Regions from separate parts of the Actinomadura rubrobrunea NBRC 15275 genome, predicted to be linked through region 1. Evidence: riboswitches for the same ligand, from Rfam matches in the RefSeq annotation. Region 1 holds a riboswitch; each other region holds the start of a gene.
What was found. Region 1 has a riboswitch for cobalamin ahead of AR3_RS06385 (putative cobaltochelatase). Riboswitches for the same ligand answer to the same signal wherever they lie in the genome.
Positions count from the first base shown of each region.

Region 2: linked by a shared signal. The riboswitch ahead of AR3_RS20510 (CbtB domain-containing protein) and the one ahead of AR3_RS06385 (putative cobaltochelatase) in region 1 are both predicted to bind cobalamin.
Region 3: linked by a shared signal. The riboswitch ahead of metE (5-methyltetrahydropteroyltriglutamate--homocysteine S-methyltransferase) and the one ahead of AR3_RS06385 (putative cobaltochelatase) in region 1 are both predicted to bind cobalamin.

Region 1 is NZ_BCQU01000014.1:29,332-33,904, forward strand. Features, by position in the region: gene AR3_RS06365 (LLM class F420-dependent oxidoreductase) at 1-198, opposite strand, end outside; gene AR3_RS06370 (DUF397 domain-containing protein) at 325-525, opposite strand; gene AR3_RS06375 (helix-turn-helix domain-containing protein) at 522-1,364, opposite strand; gene AR3_RS06380 (ATP-binding protein) at 1,562-2,059, shown strand; cobalamin riboswitch at 2,171-2,323, shown strand; gene AR3_RS06385 (putative cobaltochelatase) at 2,403-4,433, shown strand; gene cobO (cob(I)yrinic acid a,c-diamide adenosyltransferase) at 4,436-4,573, shown strand, end outside.
Region 2 is NZ_BCQU01000069.1:20,366-24,938, forward strand. Features, by position in the region: gene AR3_RS20495 (branched-chain amino acid aminotransferase) at 1-321, opposite strand, end outside; gene AR3_RS20500 (3-isopropylmalate dehydrogenase) at 520-1,575, opposite strand; gene AR3_RS20505 (NUDIX domain-containing protein) at 1,716-2,186, shown strand; cobalamin riboswitch at 2,237-2,427, shown strand; gene AR3_RS20510 (CbtB domain-containing protein) at 2,460-2,687, shown strand; gene AR3_RS20515 (CbtA family protein) at 2,707-3,444, shown strand; gene AR3_RS20520 ((2Fe-2S)-binding protein) at 3,475-4,200, opposite strand.
Region 3 is NZ_BCQU01000012.1:27,023-31,595, forward strand. Features, by position in the region: gene AR3_RS05580 (tetratricopeptide repeat protein) at 1-1,000, shown strand, start outside; gene AR3_RS30305 (hypothetical protein) at 1,094-1,258, opposite strand; gene AR3_RS30310 (hypothetical protein) at 1,524-1,688, opposite strand; gene def (peptide deformylase) at 2,170-2,700, opposite strand; cobalamin riboswitch at 2,744-2,953, shown strand; gene metE (5-methyltetrahydropteroyltriglutamate--homocysteine S-methyltransferase) at 3,067-4,573, shown strand, end outside.

The DNA of each region.
Region 1 (4,573 bases):
CACCGCGGTGCCCAGTTTGATGCGCGTGGTGCGGGCGGCGTACCACGTCAGCGGGGTGAAGGCGTCCGAGCCGTAGGCCTCGGCGGTGAACACCGCGTAGTAGCCCAGCCGCTCGGCGGCCAGCACCGTCTCGGTCTGGTCGTCGGGGTCGCGCTGCCAGTAGCCGACGTTGAGGCCCAGCTTGAGGTCCGCGGTCACGAGGCACCCTCCGGAGATCGACGGCGCACATACTAGAACACGTTCTAGTCGGCGGGAAGGGCGGCGGCGTCCGCCGGCGCGGTCAGCGGCTCGGGGCAGGGCAGGCCGCCGACCGCGCCGAGGGGATCATACGGAGCGTGCGGTGCGGACCAGGGCCCGCCAGCCGTCCGCCGAAAGGATCAGCGCCGGACCGGACGGGTCCTTGGAGTCGCGGACCGCGCGCAGACCGTGCGGAAGCGCCGCCACTTCGACGCACTGGTCACCGCTTCCGCTGTATGTGGACTTGCGCCAAAGAGCGCGGGTGAGTTCGCGATGCAGGTTCTTCACGGGCTGCTCCCTGCTGCCTCGATGATGAGGTGCGCGGAATCCTCGGGGGACAACGCCGCCTCGACGATGCGGTCGAAGCGACGCCTGTGTACGCCTGTTTCCTCTGCGCTTTCGACGTAAACGTCACCCATGGTGCCTTCGACGTAGGCGATATCGGGGTCGGCGGCGTCCGGGAAGGAAAGGATCGTGAAGCGTCCGTCCAGTCCCGCGTGCTCGCCCGCCCCGTACGGCAGCACCTGCACCGTCACCTTCGGGCGCTCGGCCATCGTGACCAGCTTCCTGAGCTGGGCGTTCATCACCGAAGGTCCGCCGATGGGGCGGTGCAGCACCGCCTCGTCCAGCACCACGTGCAGCAGGGGCGCGTCCTTGCGGTCGAGCAGCGCCTGCCGCGCCTTGCGCGCGGCGACGCGGCGTTCGATCTCCACCGGGCCCGGCAGCATCCGCCCGGCGGTGATCACCGCGCGGGCGTAGTCCTCGGTCTGCAGCAGCCCGTGCACCAGCTGGGGGTCCCAGGTGTGGATGGCGGACGCCTCGTCCTCCAACGCCACGTAGCTGCCCGTGAAGACGTCGGCGTAGGCGGTCCACCAGCCGCGCTGGCCCGCCTCGCGGGCCAGCGTCATCAGGGCGTCCCGTTCCGGACTGGGCACCCCGTACAGCTCCAGCATCCGCGCGACGTCGCCGACCTTGGGCCTGGTCTGCGCCGTCTCCACGCGCGACAGCGTCGCGCGCGACCAGTTCAGCTGGTCCGCCACGTCCTGCAACGTGAGGCCCAGATTCTCGCGCAGGCGGCGAAGCTCCCGGGCCAGTCGACGACCTCGTACGGTCGGCCGGTACGTCATGACGGCAGAGTCTGGCGTTTCGGTCCGTACCTCTCAACGCGATTGGCGAACCCGGTAAGAGCAATCTCGCGAACGGTGTTGCGCGGATGAGATTCTCACGCGACGCTGCATGGAAGCGTAACCGCCAGGAGACCCACAGTAACGGGACGAGATGGCCGCGTAGTCCGCCGAGACTGTTCGACCGCGGGGAGGGGCCCGTGCACACCTCGTCAGAACTCATCCATGACGCCGCTCCGCCGGGCGCGGCGCCCGTCGGTGGACCGGACGTCCGATCGGGCTGGGCCTGGACCTTGCCGCGCGGGCCGGAGTGCGCCCGCCGGGCCAGGACGCTGCTGGCCGACGCGCTGGCCGCGCTGGCCGTGCCGCCGGACGCGATCGCCGACGCCCGGGTCATGGTGAGCGAGCTGGCCACCAACGCCTACCAGCACGCCGCCGACCACGGACCGCACGAGCTGTGGCTGAGCGCCGACGAGGGCGGCGCCCGGCCGCCCGCCGAGGTGCGCTGCGCCGTGTTCGACGCCTTCGGCGACGCCACCCTGCCCGGCTACTCGTGGACGTCCGGCGACTGCGGCCGGGGCCTGAGCATCGTCGCCGAGCTGTCGCGCGGCCGCTGGGGCCTGCTGCGCACGTTCTCGCGTCTGGACACGCCCGTGCCGGGCAAGGCCGTGTGGTTCGCCGTGGCCGGCGCGTCCTGACCGCACCGGGCCCCGCGCGACGGCCCCGCGGGCCCGCCCGCATCGCACCCGGGTGGGCGCCACTTGGGCGGATGCGGGCGGTATGCCATGCTTTGCAGTCGACGGATGCGGAGGAACCCGGTGCGAATCCGGGGCTGTGCCCGCAACTGTGACCGGGGAGTTCGCCCCCACGGAAGGCCACGGCGACGACGCTGGAAGGCCGGGGGAGCGGCGCCGTCCCTCACCGGGACGGTGCCGGAACGGTGATCCGGGAGCCAGGAGACTCCGGCCGTCGCAGCTGACCGCCACGGGCGTGGACACCCGAGGGGAAGGATTGATGAGGCATGCCCCGTCTGATGGGCCGATGAGCCGTCCGGCGACCGACCGGCGGACCGCCCCGCACCGCTACCCGTTCTCCGCCGTCGTCGGGATGGCCGACCTCAAGCTCGCGCTGCTGATCAACGCGGTGTCGCCGGGCGTGGGCGGCGTGCTGGTGCGGGGAGAGAAGGGCACCGCCAAGTCGACGATCGTGCGCGCGCTGGCCGGGCTGCTGCCGCCGGTGCGGGTGGTCGCCGGCTGCCGGTTCTCCTGCGACCCGGACGCCCCCGACCCCGGCTGCCCCGACGGACCCCACGACGGGCACGGGGCGGAGCGGCGGCCCGCGCGGCTGGTGGAGCTGCCCGTCGGCGCGTCCGAGGACCGGCTCACCGGCTCCCTCGACATCGAACGGGCGCTCGCCGAGGGCGTGAAGGCGTTCGAGCCGGGCCTGCTCGCCGCCGCGCACCGCGGGGTGCTGTACGTCGACGAGGTCAACCTGCTCCACGACCACCTGGTCGACCTGCTGCTCGACGCCGCCGCGATGGGCGAGTCGCACGTCGAGCGCGAGGGCGTGTCGGTGCGGCACGCGGCGCGGTTCCTGCTGGTCGGCACCATGAACCCGGAGGAGGGCGAGCTGCGTCCGCAGCTGCTGGACCGGTTCGGCCTCACCGTCGAGGTCGCCGCCACCCGCGACCCGGACGAGCGCGCCGAGGTTGTGCGGCGCAGGCTGCGCTTCGAGGAGTCCCCGGCCGCGTTCGCCGCCGAGTGGGCGGAGCGGGAGGCAGAGCTGGCCGCCCGGATCGCCGCCGCGCGCGACCGGCTGCCGGAGGTGCGGCTGACCGACGCGGCCCTGCGGCAGATCACCGCCGTCTGCGCCGCCTTCGAGGTGGACGGGCTGCGCGCCGACCTGGTGACCGCCCGCGCCGCGATCGCGCTGGCCGCCTGGCACGGCCGCACCGAGGTCACCGCCGACGACGTGCGCACGGCGGCGCGGCTGGCGCTGCCGCACCGGCGCCGCCGCGACCCGTTCGACGCCCCCGGCCTGGACGAGAGCAAGCTCGACGAGGTGCTCGCCGAGCACGCCGACCCGTCCCCCGAGCCCCCCGACGACGACCCGCCTCCTTCCGGCGGCCCCGGCGGCGGACGGCCCGACGCGTCGGCCGACGCGTCCGGCGACGCGCGGCCGTCCGGTTCGCCGGCGGGCTCGGAGCGCGACGGCGGCCGGTCGGGCCGGGCGGGAGCCGATCGCGAGAACGAACCCGCGCCCGCCGACGCCGCCTACAAGCCGCGCCTGTTCACCGTCCCCGGCACCGGTACGGGCGCGCCCGGCCGCCGTTCCAAGGCGCGCAGCCCGCACGGCCGTGTCTCCGGCGCCCGGCCCGGGACGCGCGACCTGCACCTGGCGGCCACGCTGCGCGCCGCCGCCCCCCACCAGCGCGCCCGCGGCCGCACCGGCCCCGGCCTGGTCGTCGCGTCCGAGGACCTGCGCGAAGCGGTGCGGGAGGGGCGCGAGGGCAACCTCGTGCTGTTCGTCGTCGACGCCAGCGGCTCGATGGCCGCGCGGCGGCGGATGCGCGCCGTCAAGGGCGCCGTGCTGAGCCTGCTGCTCGACGCCTACCAGCGCCGCGACAAGGTCGGCCTGATCACCTTCCGGGGCCGGGACGCCGCGCTGGTGCTGCCGCCGACCTCGTCGGTCGAGGCGGGGGCGCGCCGCCTGGAGCGGCTGCCCACCGGCGGGCGCACGCCGCTCGCCGCCGGGCTGCTGCGCGCCGCCGAGGTGCTGCGCGTCGAGCGGCTGCGCGACCCGTCCCGGCGCCCGCTGCTGGTCGTGGTGACCGACGGCCGCGCCACCCACGGCCCCGACCCGGCCGCCGCGGCGGCGCTCCTGGCGGACGTGGCGTCGGTGGTGGTCGACTGCGAGTCGGGACCGGTGCGGCTGGGCCTGGCGGCCGAGCTGGGCGGGCGGCTGGGCGCCGAGGTCGTCCGGCTGGAGGATCTCGCCGCGGGCTCCCTCGCCGGAGTCGTCCGGGACGCCAGGGCCTCCTGGCGGGAGCGCGCGCTGAGGAGGGGGGCCTAGGCATGCCGAAGGGACGACCCGAGTACGTGCCCGACGACGGGCTGACCACGCGCGAGCGCCGCCACCGCCCGCTGGTGATCGTGCACACCGGCCCGGGCAAGGGGAAGTCCACGGCCGCGTTCGGGCTGGCGCTGCGGGCC
Region 2 (4,573 bases), on a different contig from region 1:
GCGCTGGGCCGAGCGGTTCATGCGGGCGGCGTTGGCGTACGGGCGGAACGTGGCGATCGACCCGTCGGCCTGCCGGTACGCCTTGAGACCCTCGAACAGCTCCTGAGAGTAGTGCAGGACCTGGCTCGCCGGGTCCAGCGCGATCGGTCCGTAGGGCTCGAGCCGGGCGTCGTGCCAGCCCTTCCCCGCGGCGTACCGGATGGTGATCATGTGGTCGGTGAAGTGCCGGCCCCATCCCGGATCGGCCAGGATCGCCTCGCGCTCGGCGGCGCTGCGCGGCCGCTCGGAGAGCCTGATGTCGAAGTCCAGCGTGCTGCTCATCGTGGGTCCTCTCCCGGATCGCCCGACCGGCCCCGTTGCCGTTCGGGCATTCCTATCCTCATTGTCGTACTTCGTCCAGCCCTGCTCCCTGATCACGGCGCACACGAAGAACCGGGCGCGCCGTGACGGCGCGCCCGGTTCGGGTGGCTTGGGTCGCGAGTGCTGCTACAACGATTCGCGGTCCGGCCGGGGCGCGCCCTAGCCGGATACTCGCTCGGCGATCGCGTCGCCGATCTCGGCGGTGCCCCGGGCGGGGCGGCCGCGCCGGGCGGCCAGGTCGTCGGCGACGGCGCGCTCGACCCGGCGGGCGGCCTCGGGCGCGCCGATGTGGTCCAGCAGCATCGCCACCGACAGGATGGTGGCGGTGGGGTCGGCCTTGCCCTGCCCGGCGATGTCGGGGGCGCTGCCGTGCACCGGCTCGAACATCGACGGCGCGGTGCGGTCGGGGTTGACGTTGCCGGAGGCGGCCAGGCCGATGCCGCCGGCGATGGCGGCGCCGAGGTCGGTGATGATGTCGCCGAACAGGTTGTCGGTGACGATCACGTCGAACCGCTGCGGCATGGTCACGAAGAACATCGTGGCCGCGTCCACGTGCACGTAGTCGGTGGTGACCTGCGGGTACTCCTCGCCGACCCGCTTGACGGTGCGCTGGTACAGGTCGCCGGCGAAGGTGAGCACGTTGTCCTTGTGGACGAGGGTCAGCTTGCGCCGGGGCCGGGACGCCGCCACCTCGAAGGCGTAGCGCACGACGCGCTCGACGCCGTAGGCGGTGTTGACGCTCTCCTGGGTGGCGATCTCCTGCGGGGTGCCCTTGCGCAGCACGCCGCCGACGCCCGCGTACGGGCCCTCGGTGCCCTCCCGGACGACGACCATGTCGACGTCCTCGGGCTTGACCCCCGACAGCGGCGTGTCCATGCCGGGGAACAGCTTGACCGGCCGCAGGTTGACGTAGTGGTCCAGCTCGAACCGGGCCCGCAGCAGCAGCCCGCGCTCCAGCACCCCGCTCGGCACGCTCGGGTCGCCGACCGCGCCCAGCAGGATCGCGTCCTGGCCGCGCAGCTCCTCCAGCACCGCGTCCGGCAGCGTCTCGCCGGTCCGGTGCCAGCGGGCCGCGCCCAGGTCGTAGGTGGTCCGCTCGAACTTCAGGTCGTGGGCCGGCGCGACGGCGTCCAGAACCTTCAGGCCCTCGGCGACGACCTCGGGGCCGATCCCGTCACCAGGGATGACGGCCAGGCGGATGCTGCGGGAAGCCATGCGCGCACTCTACTGCAAACGTCTCAGTGCGTGAGCATCAGTCTCACTTTCCGGAACGCATGTCTCGCCCGAGCCCCGCCCCGCCGCCTTCCCGACCGAAGGATGAAGGTCGGCCGCCCCCGCCTTCTACAGTCGTGCCTGTGACCACGGACCCGGCAGACGGCTTCGCCCGACCGTACGCGGCCGCCGGTGTGCTGTTCTTCGACGAGCAGGACCGCGTTCTGCTGGTCGTTCCGACCTACAAGTCCTACCAGGACATTCCCGGCGGCTACATCGAGCGCGGCGAGACGCCGAAGGAGGCGGCCGCCCGCGAGGTGCGGGAGGAGCTCGGCATCACACCGCCGATCGGGCGCCTGCTCGTCGCCGACTGGGCACCGAGCCGGGCCGAAGGCGACAAGGTGCTGTTCATCTTCGACGGCGGTCTTCTCACGGCCGAGCACCGCGACAAGATCGAGCTCGCCCCGGACGAGCTCAGCGGCTACGGCTTCCACGACGTCGCACGGGTCCACGACCTGACGATCCCCCGCCTCGCACGCCGCATCGTTCACGCCTGCGCCGCCCGGCGAGACGGCGGCACCAGATACCTGGAGCACGGCGAAGCCGTCTCCTGAGGTCGGACGGGGGCGACAAAACCCGAACTTGACGCTGGACCACCCCAAAGGGGACGCTCTCCTCGACAAGTTCACATCGAGGCGACGGTGAGCAGGAACCTGGTGCGAGTCCAGGACGGTCCCGCCACTGTGACCAGGGAGCCCCCCGCCACGCGACGACCACGGCCGGACATCCGGCGGGAAGGTCGGCGGGAGGCGTCGATCTGGGAGTCAGGACACTGACCCGTCGTCCTCCCGTACCGGGGCGAGTGCACCCCGTGAGGAGATTCAGAGATGGCTCAGACCGCCGTTCCGTCGACGTCGGCCGCCGGCGAGCGCCCCGCGCCCGTCGGCATCCCCCTCCGCGAGATCCTGCCCTGGGCGGTGTTCGCCGCCGTGCTGGGCGCGGTGCTGATCTACTTCGTCGGCGCCGAGCAGGGCGCCACCTCCCTCATCGGCGGCACCTGGGTGCACGAGTTCACCCATGACGGCCGCCACCTGCTCGGCTTCCCCTGCCACTGACCGACGGGCCGATCCGCCGATGATGAGATCACTGCTGGTCCGCGGCATGCTCGCCGGGCTGGCGGCGGCGGCGCTCGCGCTCGTCGTCGCCTGGCTGTACGGGGAGCCGCAGGTGAACCGCGCCATCGCGTTCGAGGAGGCCCAGGCGGCCGCCGCCGCCCACGCGGGGCACGAGGAGGAGGTCGTCAGCCGCACCGTGCAGAAGACCGCCGGGCTGGTCACCGCGCTCGGCGTGTACGGCGTCGCGCTCGGCGGGCTGTTCGCGATCGCGTTCGCGTTCGCCTACGGCCGCGTCGGCGCGCTCGGCGCCCGCGCCACCGCCGCGCTGGTGGCGCTCGGCGGCTTCGTCGCCGTCGAGGTCGTGCCCTTCCTGAAGTACCCGCCGACGCCTCCCGCCGTCGGCGCCCCCGAGACGATCGGCGGCCGCACCGCGCTGTACTTCGGCATGGTGGCGCTGGGCGTGCTGTCCGTCGTCGCCGCCGTGATCGTGTTCCGCCGCCTGCTGCCCCGGCTGGGGGCGTGGAACGCGGCGATCGCGACGGCCGCCGGGTTCGCGGTCGTGCTGGCGGTGGCGTTCCGGCTGACCCCGACCCCGGACGCGATCCCGGACGGGTTCCCGGCCACGGTGCTGTGGGACTTCCGGATCGCGTCGCTGGGCGTCCAGGTCGTCCTGTGGGCGACGCTGGGCGCGGTGTTCGGCGTGCTGAGCGAGCGCGCCGTCCGGAGGCGGTCGGCGGCGACCGCCGCCGCGGCCTGACGTCGGCGTCCTCCTGCGCCGCCGCGACGGTCACGGGCGGCGCAGGAGGGCGCAGTCGCCGCACATCTCGCCGCCGGGCGGCACCCGGTAGTACAGGCAGCAGCTCCGGCGGACGAACCCGTCCGGCGTGAACGCGCCGGTGCCCGCCAGGGGTTCGCGCTCGAACAGGCGCCGCACGAGCGTCCCGACCGGCGCGGCCAGCTCGGGCCGCAGGGAGCCCGCGCGCAGCGTCCCGGCCAGGGCCGCGGCGGCGTTGCCCCACAGGAGGCCGTCGGCGAGCCTGACGATCCGCAGCAGCCCCGCCCGCAGCGGCCGCAGCTGCTCCTCGACCACCGTCCGGTGCACCGGCTCCGCCGCGGCGGCGGGGTCGCCGTGGACGGGCCAGCCGTCCGGGTCGGCCAGCCACAGCGCGATCGGCGCGCCCGGCGCCCAGCGCCAGTGCAGCCCGGACAGGTCGGGGACGACGCCGTGCGCCGTCGCCGCCACCACGGGCGACCACAGCCGCGACGCGAGCCCTTGGAACAGGATGGAGGCCGCCACCCGGCGTTCCCGGGTGCCCAGCCGCCGCGCGTAGGCGTCGATCAGCTCCTCGATCCGCGCGGGGTCGGGTTCCGGCAGCGGGCGCCAGGCGGGGTCCGCCTCCTCGGCGGGATCGGTGACGATCTCGAAGTACGGCCCCAGCCGGGCCGCCTCGTCCAGCGCCCGCCGGACGGCGTCCGCCCCGGCCCGCTCACCCGTGCCCACACGAGCGATCATGCCATCGGCGTGCCCGCGCGGGCGTGGGGTCAGCCGCCGGACCGGCCGCCGTTGTCGCGGCGGTCCAGGGCGATCTGCAGCGCGCGGGCCGCCTCCTCGGCGGCGTCCTCGGCGGGGGCGGAAGTGGTGACGTCGACGTTCATGGGTCGCTGTCCCTCGTGGTGTCGGTCGTGTCAGGAGGTCGTGTCAGAGATCGACGGACTTACGGCCGGCAGCACCCTGCTCCGCGGCGGGTCGCCGGCCTGCCGAATCAGGCCCCGCCGCGGCGGCGAAGGATGCGTACCACGAAGCGCATGACCGTCTACCACGGTACCGGCCCGTCTCCCCGGTTGTCCCGATTCGTGGCCAGACTTCTCACATGATGAGACGCGGT
Region 3 (4,573 bases), on a different contig from region 1:
GTTCCGCCGGGCGGCGGAGAAGGGCGTCGTCCACGGGATGGTGAACCTGGCGCTGGTGTGCGCCGAGACCGGGCGGGACGCCGAGGCGCACGAGTGGTTCACGCGGGCGGCCGAAGCCGGGGACACCGAGTCGATGCTGTATCTCGGCGACGCGGCGCGGCGGACGGGACGGGCCGAGGAGGCCGAGGGGTGGTTCCGCCGGGCCGCCGAGACGGGCGACCCCGCGGCGATGACGGAACTGGCCCGCTGGTGCGCGTCGGCGCAGCGGATGGAGGAGGCCGAGCGCTGGCATCGCGCCGCCGCCGAGACCGGGCGCGCGCTGTCGGTGACGAACCTGGGCGTCTTCCTGGCGCAGTCGGGGCGGCTCGGCGAGGCCGAGCGGTGGCTCCGGCAGGCCGCCGAGGCGGGCGAGCCGCAGGCCATGTTCAACCTCGCCGTCCTGCTCGGCGACACCGGACGCGCCGCCGAGGGCCGCGACTGGTACACGCGGGCCGCCGAGCACGGGCACGTCGACGCCATGTACAACCTGGGGAACGACCTGGCCGACGGCGACCCGCCGCAGGCCGAGACGTGGCTGCGGCGGGCGGCCGAGGCCGGCCACGTCCCCGCGATGTACAACCTGTGCGTGCTGCTGAACGGGCAGAACCGCTACCAGGAGGCCATCCCGTATCTGCTGAAGGCGTCCGACGCCGGATACCCGCCCGCGATGAACGCCGCCGCCCGTGACCTGCTCGACCAGCGGCGCTACGACGAGGCCGAGCCGCTGCTGCGGGGGGCCGCGGACGCGGGCCTCCCGGCGGCGTTCCGCAACCTCGGCCGGCTGCTGAAGGAGACCGGCCGTCTCGACGAGGCCGAGACCTGGCTGCGGCGCGCCGCGGAGGCCGAGGACGTCGAGGCGGTCACCCTGCTGGCGGAGCTGCTGACGCGGTCAGGCCGCAACGATGAGGCGACCCGCTGGTTGCAGTGGCTCGTCCAGCACGGCTACGCCCACCCGGCTTGAGCGAGGCGCCGGTCCTGCTCTCGTCCGGGCGGGCGGGAGTTGATGAGCGGTGCCGGGCCGCCCGGGGGGAGGTGTCCGGGCGGCCCGGGGCGGTCATCGGCCGCGTTGGAGGCGGCGGGTGGGCAGTTGGCGCACGTTGCGGCGGTGGTGGTGGGCGAATGCGGCGGCCCTGGGGTCGCGGCTGGTGCGCTTCTTGCCCTTTTTCGCGGCCTTGGAGAAGGGGTCGTTGGAGTTGATGTTCAGGTGGATGGCACGCATGTAGGAGTCACCTCCGGGCAGGCTCGTTGAATGCGGCCGCGAAAAGGGCGTATTCGTCTCCGACAACGCCGCAACGGCCGTGAAGACGGCCGGACTGGCCGCGTCTTCGCAGGTTGATGTGGGTGTGCTCGCGCGAGCGGGTGGTCGTGCAGTGGCGGGCTTGTATGGGTGATTCAGGCGCGGGACCGCTCTAGCGAGAGCTCATAGTGATGAATTCAGGGCTGCCGGGCCGCCCGGGGGGAGGTGTCCGGGCGGCCCGGAGTGGTCATCGGCCGCGTTGGAGGCGGCGGGTGGGCAGTTGGCGCACGTTGCGGCGGTGGTGGTGGGCGAATGCGGCGGCCCTGGGGTCGCGGCTGGTGCGCTTCTTGCCCTTTTTCGCGGCCTTGGAGAAGGGGTCGTTGGAGTTGATGTTCAGGTGGATGGCACGCATGTAGGAGTCACCTCCGGGCAGGCTCGTTGAATGCGGCCGCGAAAAGGGCGTATTCGTCTCCGACAACGCCGCAACGGCCGTGAGAGATGGCTGGATGGAGAAGGACCGGAAGACGTCGCCGCTGGTCAACGTGGTGCAGCGGGATCCGGTCAGGTGAGAGGAGGGGAGCGGGCGGCGTGCGTGCCGCGGTTGGCTCAACCCGGAAGATTCACAGCTCCATGCCGAGCATTCAACCTGCCGACGGCATTCGCTGTCAAGACCGTTTTTGCGGCACTCCTCATTTTCAGGCGCGGCCGCGGAAGGCAATGGCGCGACGCGCAGGGCAGGCGCCGCGGACGGCGGGCCGCTTTGCGCTGGTCACACGCGCAGAGCACGCGCGCGCTCAGGACGAGCGGTGCCGTCGGCGGTTTCGGCGGCGTGCGGAAGCGGCGCGGCCTGCCGCCGGCCGCGCCGGTCGAACGGTCGAGGGCCGTTCGCGTGATCAATCGGCCGAGGCGGCGCGGTGGGCCTCGAAGTCCTTGAGCACCTGCTTGCGGACGCGGGTCGGCAGGCGGTCGATGTAGAGCTTGCCGTCCAGGTGGTCCGTCTCGTGCTGGAGGCAGCGGGCGAGCAGGCCGGTGCCTTCGACGGTGATCGGGGCGCCGGTGACGTCGAACCCGTGGCAGGTGGCGCGGTCGGGACGGGCCAGAGGGGCGTGGGCGCCGGGCACGGACAGGCAGCCCTCCTCGCTGTCGTCCAGCCGCCGGTCGGGAAGGTCCGGGAGGACGAGTGTGGGGTTGACCACGACGCCCTTCTGCGACTCGTTGTTCTCGTCCGGGCAGTCGTAGACGAACACGCGCAGGTCCACGCCGATCTGGTTGGCGGCGAGGCCGACCCCTTCGGCCGCGTACATGCTGGCGAACATGTCCTCCACCAGGCGCGCCAGGTCGTCGTCGAACTGCTCGACGGGGCGGCACGGGCGGTGCAGCACGGGTTCGCCCACCAGCGTGATCGGTCTCGCCTGTCCGGTCATCCACGTCCTCCCTCGGTCCGCCTTGCATCGTAGGCGCACCGGGTATGCTCGCCGCTGCGGAAGGTTCATCCGCCGGCCAGCGGCGCGGCGGATGTCGTAAGAGGGAACCCGGTGAGAATCCGGGACTGCCCCGCAGCGGTGTACGGGAACGACCGCCGTCATACGCACTGGGCCGCAGGCGGCCTGGGAAGCGACGGCCAGTAGGACGCAAGCGCCCGTGAGTCCGAAGACCTGCCTCCGCCCGCGCGCCGATCGGCGCGCGGTGTCCACGGCCTCGCGGGAAGGCTCGGGACGCGGGCGTCGATGACACGCCCCCGCCTTGCTCTCTCGTGCGGCCGTGCCATGGCCGGACGAGGGAGAAACGCCATGACATCGACCGTGCTCGGATACCCGCGCATCGGGGCCCAGCGGGAGTTGAAGCGCGCCACCGAGGCGTACTGGGCGGGCCGGATCAGCGAAACCGAACTGCTGCGCACGGCCGGAACGCTGCGACGCGAGGTATGGGACACCCTGCGCGACGCCGGGGTCGACCTGGTGCCGTCCAACACCTTCTCGCTGTACGACCAGGTCCTTGACACCACCGTGATGGTGGACGCCGTCCCCGCCCGGTTCCGGGGGCTGCGAGGGCTGGACGCCTACTTCGCCATGGCGCGCGGCGCCGAAGGGGTGCCGCCGCTGGAGATGACCAAGTGGTTCGACACCAACTACCACTACCTGGTCCCCGAGATCGGGCCGCGCACGCGGTTTCGGCTGGCCGACGGCGCGCGGGCCAAGCCGATCCTCGAATACCTCGAAGCGCGCGAGCTGGGCATCGAGACGCGTCCCGTCCTGGTGGGGCCGCTGACCTACCTGCTGCTGGCCAAGCCGGAGCCGGGGACGGCCACGGATCCGCTGGACCTCCTCGACCCGCTGGTCGAGGTGTACGCGGAGCTGCTGGAGCGGCTCGCGGGGGCGGGCGCGCAGTGGGTGCAGCTGGACGAGCCCGCGCTGGCCGCCGACCGCAGCGAGCGGGAACTGACCGCGCTGGGCCGGGCCTATCACCGGCTCGGCGGGCTGCCGTCCCGGCCGAAGATCCTCGTCGCCACGTACTTCGGGGAGATCGGGCGGGCGCTGCCGGTGCTGGCCGCCACGCGCGTGGAGGCCATCGGCCTGGACTTCGTCGCCGGGCCGGGCAACCTGCAGGCGGTCGCGTCGATCGGAGGGCTGCCGCGCCGCACCGTGGTCGCCGGAGTCGTGGACGGACGCAACGTCTGGCGCACCGACCTGTCGGCGGCGCTGTCCACCTGCGCGGCCCTGCTGGGCCTGGCGGGCGAGGTGGTGGCGAGCACCTCGTGCAGCCTGATGCACGTCCCGCTGGACCTGGACGCCGAGACCGGCCTCGACGACGGCCTGCGGCGGCGGCTGGCGTTCGCGCGGCAGAAGGCGGACGAGGTCGTCGCGATCGGCCGGGCGCTGACGCGCGGATCCGAGGCGATCGCCGCCCGGGCGGCCGAAGACGGGCCGGCCGCGGCGCCGCGCGCCGACTACCGCGTCCGGGCCAGGCTGGACGCGCTCGGGGACGGCACCGTCCGCCCCGACCGGGCGGTGCGGTTCGCCGCGCAGCGGCGGTCGCTGAACCTGCCGCCGCTGGCGACCACGACCATCGGCTCGTTCCCCCAGACCGAGCGGGTCCGCCGGGCGCGCGCCGACCACCGGGCGGGCCGGATCGACGACGCCGCGTACGAGCAGATCATGCGCGCGGAGATCGACAAGGTGATCGACCTCCAGGAGCGGATCGGGCTCGACGTGCTCGTCCACGGCGAACCCGAGCGCAACGACATGGTGCAGTACTTCGCCGAGCGGCTCGACGGGTTCGCCGCCACCCGCAACGGCT